Linked DNA regions of Azospirillum sp. TSH100. The protein of the gene in region 2 binds, or shares a complex with, the protein of the main gene of each other region. Links are inferred from orthologs where the notes say so. Each region holds a gene or a part of one and is shown on either strand. Other genes may lie near its edges.

Region 1 (7,839 bases), on a different replicon or contig from region 2:
CCGCCGGGGTGCGCATCTTCGAGAACAGCCGCGCGCTGGCCATGGACAGCGGGGCGAAGCCCTGGGTCCGCACCGAACGCGGCCGGGTGACGGCGAAACATCTGATCCTGGCCGGCAACGCCTATCTCGGCGGGCTGGCCCCGGCGCTGGACCGCAAGATCATGCCGGTGGCGACCTACATGATCGCCACCGAACCGCTGGGCGAGGAGCGGGCGCGGACCCTGCTGCCGACCAACATCGCGGTGTCGGACATGAAGTTCTCGCTGGATTATTTCCGCCGCTCCGCCGACCATCGGCTGCTGTTCGGCGGCGGCGTCAGCTATTCGGGAGTCGACGGGCCGGGTCTGAAGCAGGCGATGCGGCTGAAGATGCTGGCGATCTATCCGGAGCTGAAGGACGCCCGCGTCGCGTATTTCTGGGGCGGCCGGGTCGCCATCACCATGAACCGCATGCCACATCTGGGCCGGCTGTCGCCGACGACGCTGTACGCCCACGGCTATTCCGGCCATGGCGTGGCGCTGGCCGGCATGGCGGGCCGGCTGATGGCGGAAACGGTGAGCGGCACCGCCGGGCGATTCGACGTGTTCGCCCGCCTCCCCCACACCCCCTTCCCCGGCGGTCGGCGCTTCCGCACGCCGGCTCTGGTCCTCGCAATGATGTGGTTCCGTCTGCGCGATCTGCTGTAGGCTGGGGAAGCAATCCACGGCCGTCCCCTCCTCTCCCCCGCCGAGTACCGTCCCAGCCCATGACCGACATCTCCAGCAGCGACGAGACGCCCCCCTCCGCGGATAAGGATGCCGCTCCGGACGATGCCATCGCCGAGAAGGCCGCGCAGGAGAATGTCCTGGTCCAGCCGATGCGGGACACCCATTTCGATTTCCAGCACAAGGTCTTCAGCCTGCCGGGCGCCTTCTTCTGCCAGGATCCGAACAGCAAGGACGCGGTGCTGAACATCCTGCTGGGCGATCTGAAGGTGGCGCTGGCCTTCCCCACCCTGATGGAGTCCTTCCAGATCGAGGAGGGCTGCCACGACGCCCGCCTGCTGGAGATCATCGAACAGGGTCTGGCCTTCGTGAAGCAGATCCGGCCGGGCGAGGAAATTCCCGGCGAACTGCTTGACGGCCGGGCCTCCTGGTCGGTGGAGGACAGGCACCGCATCGCCGCCAAAGGGCGGCTGACCATGCAGATCGTCTCGTCCTTCACCGGCAACGAGATCATCGTTTCCGACCAGTCGCAACTGGAACAGCTGCTGGATGATCCGCAGACGCACGAGAAGATGAAGGCGGCCTTCGCCAAGATCGCCGAGCGGCTGAAGCTGACCAACAATGCAGAACAGTACCTGACCGACCGCATCGACGATCTGGCACAGGAGCTGTCCTATATCGAGGCGCTGCGCGACCGCTTCCGGCATATCCGGCGCATCGATCAGGCGATGGGCAAGCTCGCCACCATCTACCGCACCGACCGGACCTTCTGCAGCGAGCTGAACCGGATGCAGGGGTTGATCCGCAAGCCGGTGCGCGAATACGACATGATCTTCGATCAGGCCGACGCCCAGACCGGCGACATCGTCGGCGCGTTGCGCAACTTCCACCCGACCGTGCAGTTCATCCGCAAGATCCGCGACGACCTGCGCGCCAAGCTGCTGGAATGGGAAGACCTGCTCCGCGGCTGGGACGACATCTCGATGGAACGCTCGCCGAAGGTGGAGGCGTTGCAGAAGCAGACCTACCGGTTCCTGGCGAGCCGCTACATCGAGACGACGGTGTGGAAGCGGGGGGGATGAGGGGCTGACTTCGCCCTACCCCCTCACGCCACCCCCCGCAACTCCTCCGCCCGGCTCAGATCGACGCTGACCAGCTGGGACACGCCGCGCTCCACCATCGTCACGCCGAACAGGCGATCGACGCGCGCCATGGTCAGGCGGTGGTGGGTGATGATCAGGAAACGGGTGTCGCCCTGCCGGGCGATGTCCTCGACCAGATCGCAGAAGCGGCCGACATTCGCCTCGTCCAGCGGAGCGTCCACCTCGTCCAGCACGCAGATCGGCGCCGGGTTCGACCGGAAGACGGCGAACAGCAGCGACAGCGCCGTCAGAGCCTGCTCGCCGCCCGACAGCAGCGAGAGCACCTGGAGCTTCTTGCCCGGCGGGCTGGCATAGATCTCCAGCCCGGCATTCAGCGGATCCTCGGCGTTGACCAGCTCCAGATAGGCCTTGCCGCCGCCGAACAGGCGGGTGAACAGCTCCTGGAAGTCGCGGTTGACCACGTCGAAGCTGGCGACCAGACGTTCGCGCGCCTCGCGATTCAGGCTTGAGATGCCCTGGCGCAGGCGGGCGATGGCGGCGGTCAGATCCTCGCGCTCGCCATGCAGGCCGGCGATCTGGGCGTCCAGCTCCTCCGCCTCGATCTCGGCGCGCAGGTTGACCGGCCCCATATTCTCGCGCTCGCGCGTCAGCTTGTCGAGCCGCGACTCCACCGCCGCCGCGTCGGGCATCGGCTCGGCGGGGTCGAGATCCGCGGCGGCGCGGGTGTCCTCCGGCCGGCAGTCCAGCCGTTCGGCGATGCGTTCCGTCAGAGTGCGTTCCTGCTGCTGGGCGGCCGAGACGGCAGCCTCGGCGCGGGCACGCGCCTCGCGGCCATCGGCCAGCGCCGCTTCGGCATCATGCAAAGCCTGCTCGGTCCCGGCCAACCGGGATTCGGCGTCGGCCAGCGCCTCGGCGGCGCGCTTGCGGTCGCGGTCGGCCAGGGCGATGCGGTCGAGGAGATCCTGGCGCTCCGCCGCGATCTCGGCCGGGCGGCCCGACAGGATGGCGATCTCGCCTTCGGCCTCCGCCGAGCGCTGACGCAGTTCGGCGACACGGCCGCCGGCCCCGGCGGAACGGGTGTCCCAGGAAGCGGTTTCCGCCTGGATGGCGGCCAGACGCTGACGCCGGGCCTGCGCCTCGCGGGTCAGGCGGTCGAGCGCATTCTGCCGTTCGGCCAGAACCGCGCGGCGTTCGGCCAGGGCGGCGCGCTGGTCGTTCACCCGTTCCCGCCCCTCGCGCGGGTCGGGCAACGACTCCAGCAGTTCCAGCGCCTCGTCGCGGAGGGCGGCGGCTTCGCCTTCCTCGGCGGCAAGCCGCTCCACCGTCTCCACCAATGCTGCGAGGCGGGAGGACGCGGCGTCGGCCTCGCGCGCCAGCTTGACATGGCGGTCGCGGGCGGCGTTCAGCGCGGCGAAGCCCTCGCGTACCGCGTCGCGGGCGCGGCGGTCGGCCTGGGCAGCAGCCTCCACCGCCAGTTTGGCGGCGTCGAGCGCCTCGCGCGCCAGATCGACCTGTTCCTCGGCAAGCTCCAGCTCGCCACGCAGTTCGGCCAGCCGGTTGCGCTGCTTCAGGCGGATGGCGGCGGCGGTCGGCGCGCCGGCCTGGACGGTCAGCCCGTCCCAGCGCCACGCCCCGCCGTCGCGGCTGACCAGCACCTGCCCCGGCGTCAACGACTGGACCAGCGCCATACCCTGGGCGGCATCGGCGACCACCCCGATATGGGCGAGGGTACGGGCGGCGGCCGTCGGCCCCTGCACATGGTCGGACAGCCGCTCGGCACCCGCCGGCAGCGGCGCCACCGCGTCATAGGCGGGCAACTGGCGCCAGTGCACCGGCGCCGCCTCGTCCAGCGGTGCCGTCAGCGCGTCGCCGAGGGCGGCGGCGAGTGCGCCTTCATAGCCGGGCGACACCGTCACCGCATCGACCAGCGGCGGGAACAGCCCGCCCGCCCCGGCTTGCAACAACTCGGCCAGCGCGCGCTCCTCGGCGCGCAGCTTGGCGCGGGCGCTTTCCGCGGCGGACAGCGCCTCGCGGGCGCGGGACTGCGCCGGTTCGGCCTCCGCCTTCGCCAGTTCGGCGGCCTCGGCGGCGTCGCGGGCCTGCTCCAGCCGCTGCTCGGCCAGCTCGACCGCCAGTTCCGCCTCCGACAGGTCGGCGCGGGCGGCGATTTCGGCTTCGAGCGCAACGCGCTGGGCCTGCTGCTCGGCCAGCCGCTTGGCGAGGCCGGCGGCGCGGGTCTCCAGTTCGGCGGCCTGACGCTGGGTCGCGGCGCGGCGGGCCTCGTCGGTGGCGACCGCTTCGGTCAGCCGGGTCAGTTCGCGGTCGCGGGCATCGACCTGCTCGCGCGCCTCCGCCAGAGCCTCGCCGGCGGCTTCCTCCAGCATCTCCTCGTCGGCCTGGGCCGCGATCAGCCGGTCGCGCTCGGCCTCCAGCCGGGCCAGCGCCTCGCCGGCATCGGCGGCCAGCGCCTCCTCACGGCCGAGATCGCCGGCGATCTGGCGCAACCGGGCCTCCAGCGCGCGCTGCTGGTCGGCGACGCGCTTTTCCTCGGCGTCGAGCTGTTCGCGGGCGATCACCAGCCGTTGCAGGGCGGAAGCGGCGCGCGCCTCGTCCTGGCGCTTCTCCGGCAGGCCGGCGGCGGCCTCGGTGCGGCGGGCGGTCAGCTGGGTGACCGCCAGCATGCGGTCGCGCACCGCGGCCTCGGAGGCTGCAAAGGCGGCATGGGCGCGGGCGCGCTCCTCCTGCGATGCCAGCCAGCGCAGGTGCCACAGCACCGCCTCCGCCTTGCGGATCTGGTCGGACAGGTTGCGGTAGCGGGAAGCCTGCCGCGCCTGCTTCTTCAGGCTTTGCAGCTGGCTGTCCATCGCCCCGATCACGTCGTCGAGGCGGGTCAGGTTGCCCTCCGCCGCCTTCAGCCGCAGTTCGGCCTCGTGCCGGCGGGAATGCAGGCCGGTGATGCCGGCGGCCTCCTCCAGCAGGGCTCGGCGGTCCTGCGGCTTGGCGGAGATGATCTGCGCCACCTTGCCCTGGCTGACCAGGGCCGGCGAAGCGGCGCCCGACGCGTTGTCGGCGAACAGAAGCTGGACGTCGCGCGCCCGCACCAGCTTGCCGTTGATCCGGTAGTCGGAACCGGAGCCGCGCTCGATCCGGCGGGTGATCTCCAGCTCGTCATGATCGTTGAAACCGGCCGGCGCCGTGCGCGACCGGTTGTCGACCGCCAGCGTCACCTCGCCCAGATTGCGGGCCGGACGGCTGGAGGTGCCGCCGAAGATGACGTCGTCCATGTCGTCGCCGCGCATGCGCTTGGCCGAGGTCTCGCCCATCACCCAGCGCAGCGCCTCGACCAGATTGGACTTGCCGCAGCCGTTGGGACCGACGATGCCGGTCATGCCGGGTTCGATGACCAGATCCGTGGCATCGACAAAAGACTTGAAGCCCGACAGGCGGAGACGCGTGAACTGCACTGGGGACGAACCTTTGGTGTACCGGGCTTTGAGGAGGTGCCGCGTTCGGGGCCGACCTAGCCTGGTCCCGAACGCGGCGGCCTCTTACTTCAACAGCTTGTCGATCGCCTTCGAGAACTCCTCGAACGACTGGGCGCCTTCGATGCGGGCCTTGCCGTCGTTGAGGATGAAGGTCGGGGTGGCTTCGACCTTGTACTGGTTCTGGCCGGTCAGGCGGCTGTTCAGGATGGCGTCGGCCAGCTCCTTGTTGGCGAGGCAGGCGTCGATGGTCTCCTGGCTCATGCCGGCCAGCTTGCCGTACTGGCCCAGCGCCTTGGCCGGATCCGACGCGCGGCTCCAGGTCGCCTGGCTCTTGAACAGCACGTCGGTCAGCGGATAGTAGCGCTCGGCCGGGGCGCAATGGGCCAGCATGCTGGCACTCAGCGCCGCCTGATCGAAGGGGAAGTCGCGGAAGATCAGCTTCACCTTGCCGGTGTCGATGTAGGCTTCCTTGATCTTCGGCAGGATGTCGGTGTGGAAATGGGCGCAGTGCGGGCAGGTCATCGACGAATAGTCGAGGATCGTCACCGGCGCCTTCGGGTCGCCCATGACGCGGTCGGCCATCAGCTCCGACACCGGCGGCAGGGTGGCCGCCGCCTGTGCCGCCGTCGGCGCCGCGGTCATGGCGGTGCCGAACGCGGCGGCGAAGCCCATGGCGAGAAAGCCGCTCAGCGCGAAATATCTGCGTCCCAGAATTTTGCGGTTCACTTTGCCCTCGTTGCTACCAGATGTTGACGTATAGACAATGAAGCACCGGTGCGTCCAGCCGGGCGGCTATCGCGCAGCCCGTTTCGGACGGGCCATCAGGGAGCGGCCGAAGCGTTCCAGCGTGGCGCGCAACTCCTCGTCCTCGATGGCCGCGGTAGTGGTGGTGATGCCGATCTCCTCGTCCATCGTCAGCGCGCGCGGGCGCACCACCGGCGACGGGGATGAGGGCAGGGCCGCGTGGATCAGCTTGATCTTGGCGACCGCGCGGTAGCCGAAGAAGCTGTTGATCCGCTCGATGATCTGCGGTTCCAGATGCTGCAACTCCAGCGCGATGGCGCCCATGGCGCGGATGTGCAGGGTCGCCTCCTCCCGCTTGCCGCGGGGGAAGCTGAGCTTGTCCGGGGCGGTGCGCAACGACAGCTGGTGGCCGACGATCGACGGCCAGTCGGTGATCAGCGCACCGAAGGCAAGCCCGCGCTTGCCCAGCACCTTGCCGGCGACCTCCGGAACGGATTGGCCGATGCGACGCGGTCCGGTCATGCTCTGCGATCACTCCTGTGCGGCACCGGCCTTGGCGACCGGTTCCGGGTCATGTGGGTTGGCCGCACCCTAGCGCAAGCGTGAGCCGATGCCCAGCATCCGGCCGGGGATCGACCGGACACTGGGCCTGGAACTGCGCCGGGAACTGGGACGGGCGCCTGCCCACTCCCTTCCCTCGACGCTCCGGACCCTCTATTTCTTCCCATCATGATTCCAGATTCCATAGAGGCCGCCCGGCGGCTGCTGTCCTGGTACGACCGCCACCGCCGCGACCTTCCCTGGCGCGCCAAGCCGGGGGAGACAGCCGATCCCTATCGGGTCTGGCTGTCGGAGATCATGTTGCAGCAGACGACCGTCCCTGCCGCGGCCCCCTATTTCCGCAACTTCACCGAACGCTGGCCGACCGTGCGCGATCTGGCCGACGCGCCGCTGGACGATCTGCTGGTCGCCTGGGCCGGGCTCGGCTACTACGCGCGGGCGCGCAACCTGCACAAATGCGCCCGCGTGGTGGCGGACCGGCATGGCGGCCGGTTCCCGGACAACGAGGCGGCGCTGCTGGAGCTGCCGGGCATCGGCGCCTACACCGCCGCCGCCATCACCGCCATCGCCTTCGGCCGCAGGGCCACCGTGGTGGACGGCAATGTCGAGCGGGTGATCGCCCGCATCTTCGCGGTGGAGGAGCCGCTGCCGAATGCCAAGCCGACCCTGCGCCGGCTGGCCGCCACCCTGACGCCGGACTTCCGCCCCGGCGACTATGCCCAGGCGATGATGGATCTGGGCGCCACCATCTGCACGCCGCGCAAGCCGAAATGCATGCTCTGCCCGTGGGCCGATTACTGCGAGGCACGTGCCGCCGGCATCGCCGAAAGCCTGCCGCGGAAGGTCGCCAAGGCGGAAAAGCCGACCCGGCGCGGCGTCGCCTATTGGCTGCTGAATCCCGATGGCGCCGTCCTGCTGCGCCGCCGGGCGGAGGAAGGGCTGCTGGGCGGCATGGCGGAGGTGCCGTCCACATCCTGGGGACCGGAACTGCCGGGCGAGACGGCGGTGGCGGCGCAGCAGCCGCTGCCCGCGCGCTGGCGCCGGCTCCCCGGTCTGGTCCGCCATACATTCACCCATTTTCACCTGGAGCTTGAAGTGGTCGTGGGCCAGGCTGGCGCCGATTGGCATCAGGCCGACGGCAACTGGGTGGCGGTCGACCGGCTGGGCGATCACGCCCTGCCGTCGGTGATGGTCAAGGTGGTGCGCCACGCCCTCTCGAATGCGTGAGTTGGGCGCGTGAGA
Region 2 (6,707 bases):
CCTTGGCACCGCCTCCCATGGCAACCTGACGGCGCAGGTCGGCCAGTTCGCGCTCCATCTTGCGGCGCTCCTCGACCAGGGCCGCCACGCGGGTCGGAACCTCGTCGGGCTTCACCTTCAGGACGCTCGCCGCCTCGGTCAGCAGATGGTCGCGCTCGGACAGCCACGCCTTGGCGCCGGTGCCGGTCAACGCCTCGATGCGGCGGACGCCGGCAGCGACAGCGCCTTCGGAGACGATCTTGAAGACACCGATGTCGCCGGTGCGGCGGACATGGGTGCCGCCGCACAGCTCGATGGAGTAATCGCGATCCTGCTCGCCATGCGGGCCGCCCATCGACACGACGCGAACCTCATCGCCGTACTTCTCGCCGAACAGCGCCATGGCACCCTGGGCGCGCGCCTCGTCCGGGGACATCAGGCGGGTGATGACCTCGCTGTTGGCGAGGACGCGGCGGTTCACCTCGTCCTCGATGGCGGAGATGTCGGCGCCGGTCAGGCCGGTCGGCTGGCTGATGTCGAAGCGCAGACGCTCCGGCGCCACCAGCGAACCCTTCTGGGTGACATGGTCGCCCAGGCGATGGCGCAGCGCCTCGTGCAACAGGTGGGTGGCGGAGTGGTTGGCACGGATGGCGGAGCGGCGCTCGGTATCGACGCGCAGCTCGACCACGTCGCCGACCTTGAGCGTGCCCTTGGTGACCGTGCCGACATGGGCCCACACGGCGCCCAGCTTCTTCAGCGTGTCGGACACCGCGACCTCAGCCCCGCCGGCGGAGAAGATCACGCCGGCATCGCCGACCTGACCTCCCGATTCGCCGTAGAAGGGGGTCTGGTTGACGACGACCAGCACCTGATCACCGAGGTTGGCGGCGTCGACGCGGGCATCGCCCTTGACGATGGCGGTCACCTTGCCTTCGGCGACTTCGGTGTCGTAGCCGAAGAACTCGGTGGCGCCCAGATCGTCCTTGATCTCGTACCACAGCTTCTCGGTGCCGACCTCGCCCGAGCCGGCCCAGGATTCGCGGGCTTTGCGGCGCTGCTCGTCCATCGCCGCCTTGAAGCCGGCCTCGTCGACGCCGCGGCCCTGGCCGCGCAGCACGTCCTGCGTCAGGTCGAGCGGGAAGCCGTAGGTGTCGTACAGCTTGAAGGCGACGTCGCCGGCCAGCGGCTGGCCTTCGCCCAGATGGCCGACCTCATCCTCCAACAGGCGCAGGCCGCGCTCCAGCGTCTGCTTGAAGCGGGTCTCCTCCAGCTTCAGCGTCTCGACGATCAGGGCGCGGGCACGGTTCAGCTCCGGATAGGCGTCGCCCATCTGCTGGATCAGCGCCGGGACCAGACGGTGCATCAGCGGCTCGCGCGCGCCGATCATGTGGGCATGGCGCATGGCGCGGCGCATGATCCGGCGCAGCACATAGCCGCGGCCTTCGTTCGACGGCAGCACGCCATCGGCGATCAGGAAGGAGGTGGAACGCAGATGGTCGGCGATGACGCGGTGCGACACGGCATGCGCGCCGTCCGGCGAGGTCTTGGTCGCCTCGGCCGACGCCATGATCAGCGCCCGCATCAGGTCGATGTCGTAGTTGTCGTGCTTGCCCTGCAGGACGGCGGCCAGACGCTCCAGCCCCATGCCGGTGTCGATGGACGGCTTGGGCAGCGGCACCAGATTGTCCGGACCCAGCTGTTCATACTGCATGAACACGAGGTTCCAGATCTCGATGAAGCGGTCGCCATCCTGGTCCGGGCTGCCCGGCGGGCCGCCGGCGATCGACGGGCCATGGTCGAAAAAGATTTCCGAACACGGGCCGCAGGGGCCGGTATCGCCCATGCGCCAGAAATTGTCGTCGGTCGGGATGCGGATGATGCGGTCGTCCGACAGGCCGGCGACCTTGCGCCAGATGCCCGCCGCGTCCTCGTCGGAGGTGTGGACGGTCACCAGCAGCTTGTCAGCCGGCAGGCCGTATTCCTTGGTGATCAGGTTCCAGGCGAACGCGATGGCATCGTCCTTGAAATAATCGCCGAAGGAGAAGTTCCCCAGCATCTCGAAGAAGGTGTGGTGCCGCGCGGTGTAGCCGACATTGTCGAGGTCGTTGTGCTTGCCGCCGGCGCGCACGCATTTCTGCGAGGTGGCCGCGCGCTTGTAGGGCCGCGTCTCGGCACCGGTGAAGACGTTCTTGAACTGGACCATGCCGGCGTTGGTGAACATCAGCGTCGGGTCGTTGCGCGGCACGAGCGGCGACGAATCGACCTTCTGATGGCCCTGCTTGGCGAAGAAATCCAGGAACGTGCGACGGATGTCGTTGGCGGTCTGCATACGGTCAAGGCTCCGGGTGCGCGGCTGAGGCCCTTTGTTGGCCGAACCGTGCTTTTAGCGCGAGAATGGCGGCATGTCCACGACGGACGGATTATTACCCTAGGTCACGGCCGGCAAATTGCCACCGGCGAATTGGCGCGGGCAAAGTGCCGACGATCACTCGGCCTCCGCCGCGGCCCGCGCCTTTTCGATCCGGCGGCCGACGATGATCGCGATCTCGTAGAGGCCGATCAGCGGCACCGCCAGACTGACCTGGCTGATGACATCGGGCGGGGTCAGCACCGCGGCGGCGATGAAGGCGCCGACGATGGCGTAGCGCCGCTTCGAGGCCAGCGCATCGGTGCTGATGATGCCGACGCGGACCAGCAGGGTCAGCAGGACCGGCAGCTGGAAGGCGATGCCGAAGGCGAAGATCAGCGACATCACCAGATGCAGGTATTCGCCGACGCGCGCCTCGAATTCGATCGGCAGGGCATTGCCGTCGCCGCCGGGGTGGAACTCGAAGCCCAGGAAGAAGCGCCAGGCCATCGGGAAGATGAAGTAATAGACGATGCCGGCACCGGTCAGGAACATCACCGGGGTCGCGACGAGGAAGGGCAGGAAGGCCTTGCGCTCGTGCTTGTACAGGCCGGGCGCCACGAACATCCAGATCTGGCTGGCGACGATCGGGAAGGAGATGAAGCAGCCGGCCCAGAACGCCACCTTGACATAGGTGAAGAAGGCTTCGGTCAGACCGGTGTAGATCATCCGGCGGCCCTGCCCGGCCAGGATGTCGGCCAGCGGCTGGACCAGGAAATTGTAGATCTTGTCCGACACCGCATAGCACAGCAGGAAGGCGATCAGGATGGCACCGATCGCCCACATCAGCCGGTTCCGCAGCTCGATCAGGTGATCGATCAGCGGCATCTTGCTGTCTTCGAGTTCGTCCTGCTGCGTATCGCCGGTCATGGGCCGTCTTTGTCTTCAGGTCTGCTTGTCGGTCGGCTGGGCAGCGGCCACGGCATCCGCGCGCGGGGCCGGTGCGGGCTGCGGCACCGGGGCCGGTTGCGGAGGCTCGGTGGAGATCGGAGACGCGGTGATCGGAGACGGGGCGGCCGAAGGCGCCACGCTGTCCGTCACCATCGGGACCGCCGGGGCATCGGTCACAGGCGCCGGCGCCTGCGGCAGGTCCGGCTCCGGCGTGCTGCCGGCGTGGCCGTTCAGGCCCACATCGAAGGCTTTCCCCACCTCCCCCTTCGGATCGATGGTGTCTTCCATCATCTTCTTGATGTTCAGGTCACGGGTCTTCAGCGCTTCCTTGCGAAGCTCGTCCAACTCGGTTTCCCGCATCATGTCGTCGATGTGGGTCTGGAATTCGCGCGCGACGACCCGCGCCTTACGCACCCATTTGCCGAGCGTGAAGATCGCCTTGGGCAGATCCTTGGGGCCAATGACCACAAGGGCGATGACGGCGATCACCATCAGTTCGGACCAAGCGATGTCGAACATGTTCTTCCGGCTTCACGAATGCGGTTGGCAGAGTGGCGTGCGGCGCCCCGACCGGGCAGCCGCGCGCCCGCCGGTCAGCTGCGGACCGCCTCGTCCTTCTTGGCCGCGGTTTCGGCCGTGTTGGCCGGCTGGTTCGGAATGGTCTTGGCGGTGGAGCCGGGGGCGGCATCGTCGCTGTCGTCCTGCAGGCCGGCCTTGAAGGACTTCACGCCCTTGGCGAGATCGCCCATCACCTTCGGCAGCTTTCCGGCGCCGAACAGCAGAAGAACGATCAGAAGAACGATGATCCAGTGCCAGATGCTGAAAGAACCCATGGCGCGCCTATCACGTTTGAACGGCCTTTGCGGCGGGCCGGCACTATGGCAGAAAGGCCGGGGTGCCGCAACGTTCGCCCCACCATCCTTAACCGGTTGTCATTGAGGTTTCACGGGAATTCGCTCAGGTTCCGGTGAAAAACCAAGCCTCCGCCCCCAACCTACTCCTCGTTGTCGCTCCCCAGCGCGCTGTCGTCGGCCGTCGCCCCCAACCCCAGCAGCACCGGACGGCTGTCGAGCAGGCCGGCGGCGCGCAGGTCTTCGACGCTGGGCAGGTCGCGCAGGCTCTCCAGCCCGAAATGGTCGAGGAAATGGTCGGTGGTGATCCAGGTCAGCGGCCGGCCCGGCGTCTCCCGCCGCTTGCCCGGCCGGATCCAGCCATGTTCCATCAGCAAATCCAGCGTGCCCTTGCTGGTCGCCACACCGCGGATGGACTCGATCTCGCCGCGCGTCACCGGCTGGTGGTAGGCGATGATCGCCAGCGTCTCGATGGCGGCACGGGACAGCTTGCGCGACACCTCCTCCTCGCGCCGCAGCTCCGGCGCCAGATCGACCGCGGTACGGAAGGCCCAGCCGCCGCCGGTGCGCACCAGGGTGACGCCGCGCGGGGCGTAATGGGCGCGCAGCTCCTCCAGCAGCAGGCCGACCTCCGGCCCGATGCGGCCGGCCAGCGTCTCCTCGTCCAACGGCTCGCTTGAGGCGAACAGCAGGGCTTCCAGCAGGCGCAGCTTGCCGATGCGGGCCTCCGCCTCCTGGGCGTCGGTGCCTTCCTTAATCATGCGATTGCGCTTCTTCCGAACTGTCGGCGTCCTGGAAACCGGATGCCCGCCCGCGGACATAGAGCGGGGCGAAGGCGCCCTCCTGGCGCAGTTCCACCCTGCCCGCCTTGGCAAGTTCCAACGTCGCGGCGAAATGCGCGGCGAGCGCCGAGCGGGTCAGCAGCGCGCCGCCCTCCCCGCCCGGCAGGAAGCTCGCCAGCGTTGCCCAGTCCGGCATCCGGCCGAGCAGCGAGGACAGGCGCTGCACTGCTTCCTCCATCGAATAGAGGCGGACCGGGGTGATGTGCAGGACGCCGGATTCCTTGCGGGCGCGCTGCTGGCCATAGGCACGCAGCAGGTCGAACAGGGTGACCTCGTAGACCGACTTGCGGCGCAGGTCCAAATCCTCCGGCGCACCGCGCGGGTGGATTTCGATGCCCAGCCGCGGACGGGCGAACAGCTTTTCAGCGACGCCCTTCATCGCCTCCAGCCGCTGGAGCTGGAAGGCGAGCGCTGCCGCCATGTCCTCGCCCGACGGCTCCTCCCCCTCCGGCTCGGGCAGCAGCAGGCGCGACTTCAGGTAGGCCAGCCACGCCGCCATCACCAGATAGTCGGCGGCCAACTCCAGCCGCACCTTCCGCGCCTCGGCAACGAAGCTGAGGTACTGGTCGGCCAGTTCCAGGATGGAGATGCGCGTCAGGTCGACCTTCTGGTCGCGCCCCAACGCCAGCAGCATGTCGAGCGGCCCCTCGAAGCCGTCGAGGACCAGCAACAGCTGTTCGGACGGCGATGCCTCCGCGGCAGCGGGGGTGTCGAACACAGGCTCGGCCACCAGATCAGCCATATGATCGCTTTCAGTCGTTGCCGGTCAGGACGCGGATGAAGTCGATCACCGCGTCCACGGGCGGCCCCAGCACCCAATGCATGACGCTGAGGTCCATGCCGATCTGGCGCCCCAGCATCGGCAGCAGGAAGAAGGCGGCCATCAGGATCAGCAAACCGAAACGCTCCAGCTTCGCCAGCGGCACCGCCAGAACATCCGGCAGGATGCCGACCGCGACCCGGCCACCGTCCAACGGCGGCAGCGGGATCAGGTTGAACACCATCAGGATGACGTTGACCAGAACCGAGACCTCGGCGGCGGAGCGGATCCACATCTCAATCACGCTGTTTTCCGGATTGACCAGCCGCCAGATCACCGCCGACGCCACCGCAAGCAGGAAATTGGTGCCCGGCCCGGCCAGCGCGACCCACACCATGTCGCGGCGCGGGTGGTCGAGCCGGGCGAAATTGACCGGCACCGGCTTGGCCCAGCCGAAGACGAAGCCGGTGGTGAAATACATCAGCGCCGGCAGCAGGACCGTGCCGAACGGGTCGATGTGGCGGATCGGGTTGAAGGTGACGCGACCCAGCCGATAGGCGGTGTCGTCGCCCAGCCTCCAGGCGACGAAGCCATGCGCCGCCTCGTGCAGGGTGATGGCGAGGATGGCCGGCAGGGCCACGGCCGTCACCTGGAAGATCCATGCTTCCATGGTCCGCTCCCGTCCGTCAGGTCTGCGCCGTGCCGAGAAGCTCGGCCAGCCGGTTGGTCAAAGCCGCGATGTCCGCCGGTTCCGGCGCGTGGCGCATCGCCTCCGCCCGCGCCCAGCGCTCCGCCGCCAGTCCGCTCAGCAACGGAACGGCGTCGAGTATCGACCGCATCTCGGCCAGATCGCCGTTGCAGTGGAGCACGACATCCATGCCCGCCGCCAGCACCGCCTCTGCCCGCGTCCTCGGGTCGCCCTGCAAGGCGTTCATCGACAGGTCGTCGCTGAACAGCAGGCCGCCGAAGCCGATCGA

Evidence for each region.
Region 1: the proteins of E6C72_RS17190 (region 2) and smc are in contact, whole or in part, in a crystal structure (PDB 3ZGX), measured with the Bacillus subtilis proteins. The link is inferred for Azospirillum sp. TSH100 from one-to-one orthologs.

Annotation. Positions count from the first base shown.
Region 1 is NZ_CP039636.1:415,154-422,992, reverse strand. Bases 1,610-5,651 are described here. They hold smc (chromosome segregation protein SMC), read right to left. Parts: upstream 5,272-5,651; coding sequence 1,810-5,271; downstream 1,610-1,809. Other genes in these bases: E6C72_RS19625 (DsbA family protein), read right to left, coding at 5,356-5,651; E6C72_RS19635 (hypothetical protein), read left to right, coding at 1,610-1,786. In the rest of the region: E6C72_RS19640 (FAD-binding oxidoreductase), read left to right, coding at 1-686; more of E6C72_RS19635, read left to right, coding at 746-1,609; more of E6C72_RS19625, read right to left, coding at 5,652-6,018; E6C72_RS19620 (DUF721 domain-containing protein), read right to left, coding at 6,085-6,558; mutY (A/G-specific adenine glycosylase), read left to right, coding at 6,766-7,824. UniProt on the Bacillus subtilis protein: Required for chromosome condensation and partitioning.
Region 2 is NZ_CP039635.1:1,012,018-1,018,724, reverse strand. The notes cover bases 3,798-6,707. They hold E6C72_RS17190 (ScpA family protein), read right to left. Parts: upstream 5,713-6,707; coding sequence 4,882-5,712; downstream 3,798-4,881. Other genes in these bases: nagZ (beta-N-acetylhexosaminidase), read right to left, coding at 6,417-6,707; E6C72_RS17185 (site-2 protease family protein), read right to left, coding at 5,723-6,400; scpB (SMC-Scp complex subunit ScpB), read right to left, coding at 4,272-4,889; E6C72_RS17200 (twin-arginine translocase TatA/TatE family subunit), read right to left, coding at 3,871-4,110. In the rest of the region: alaS (alanine--tRNA ligase), read right to left, coding at 1-2,308; twin-arginine translocase subunit TatC, read right to left, coding at 2,465-3,256; Sec-independent protein translocase protein TatB, read right to left, coding at 3,272-3,796. UniProt on the Bacillus subtilis protein: Participates in chromosomal partition during cell division. May act via the formation of a condensin-like complex containing Smc and ScpB that pull DNA away from mid-cell into both cell halves.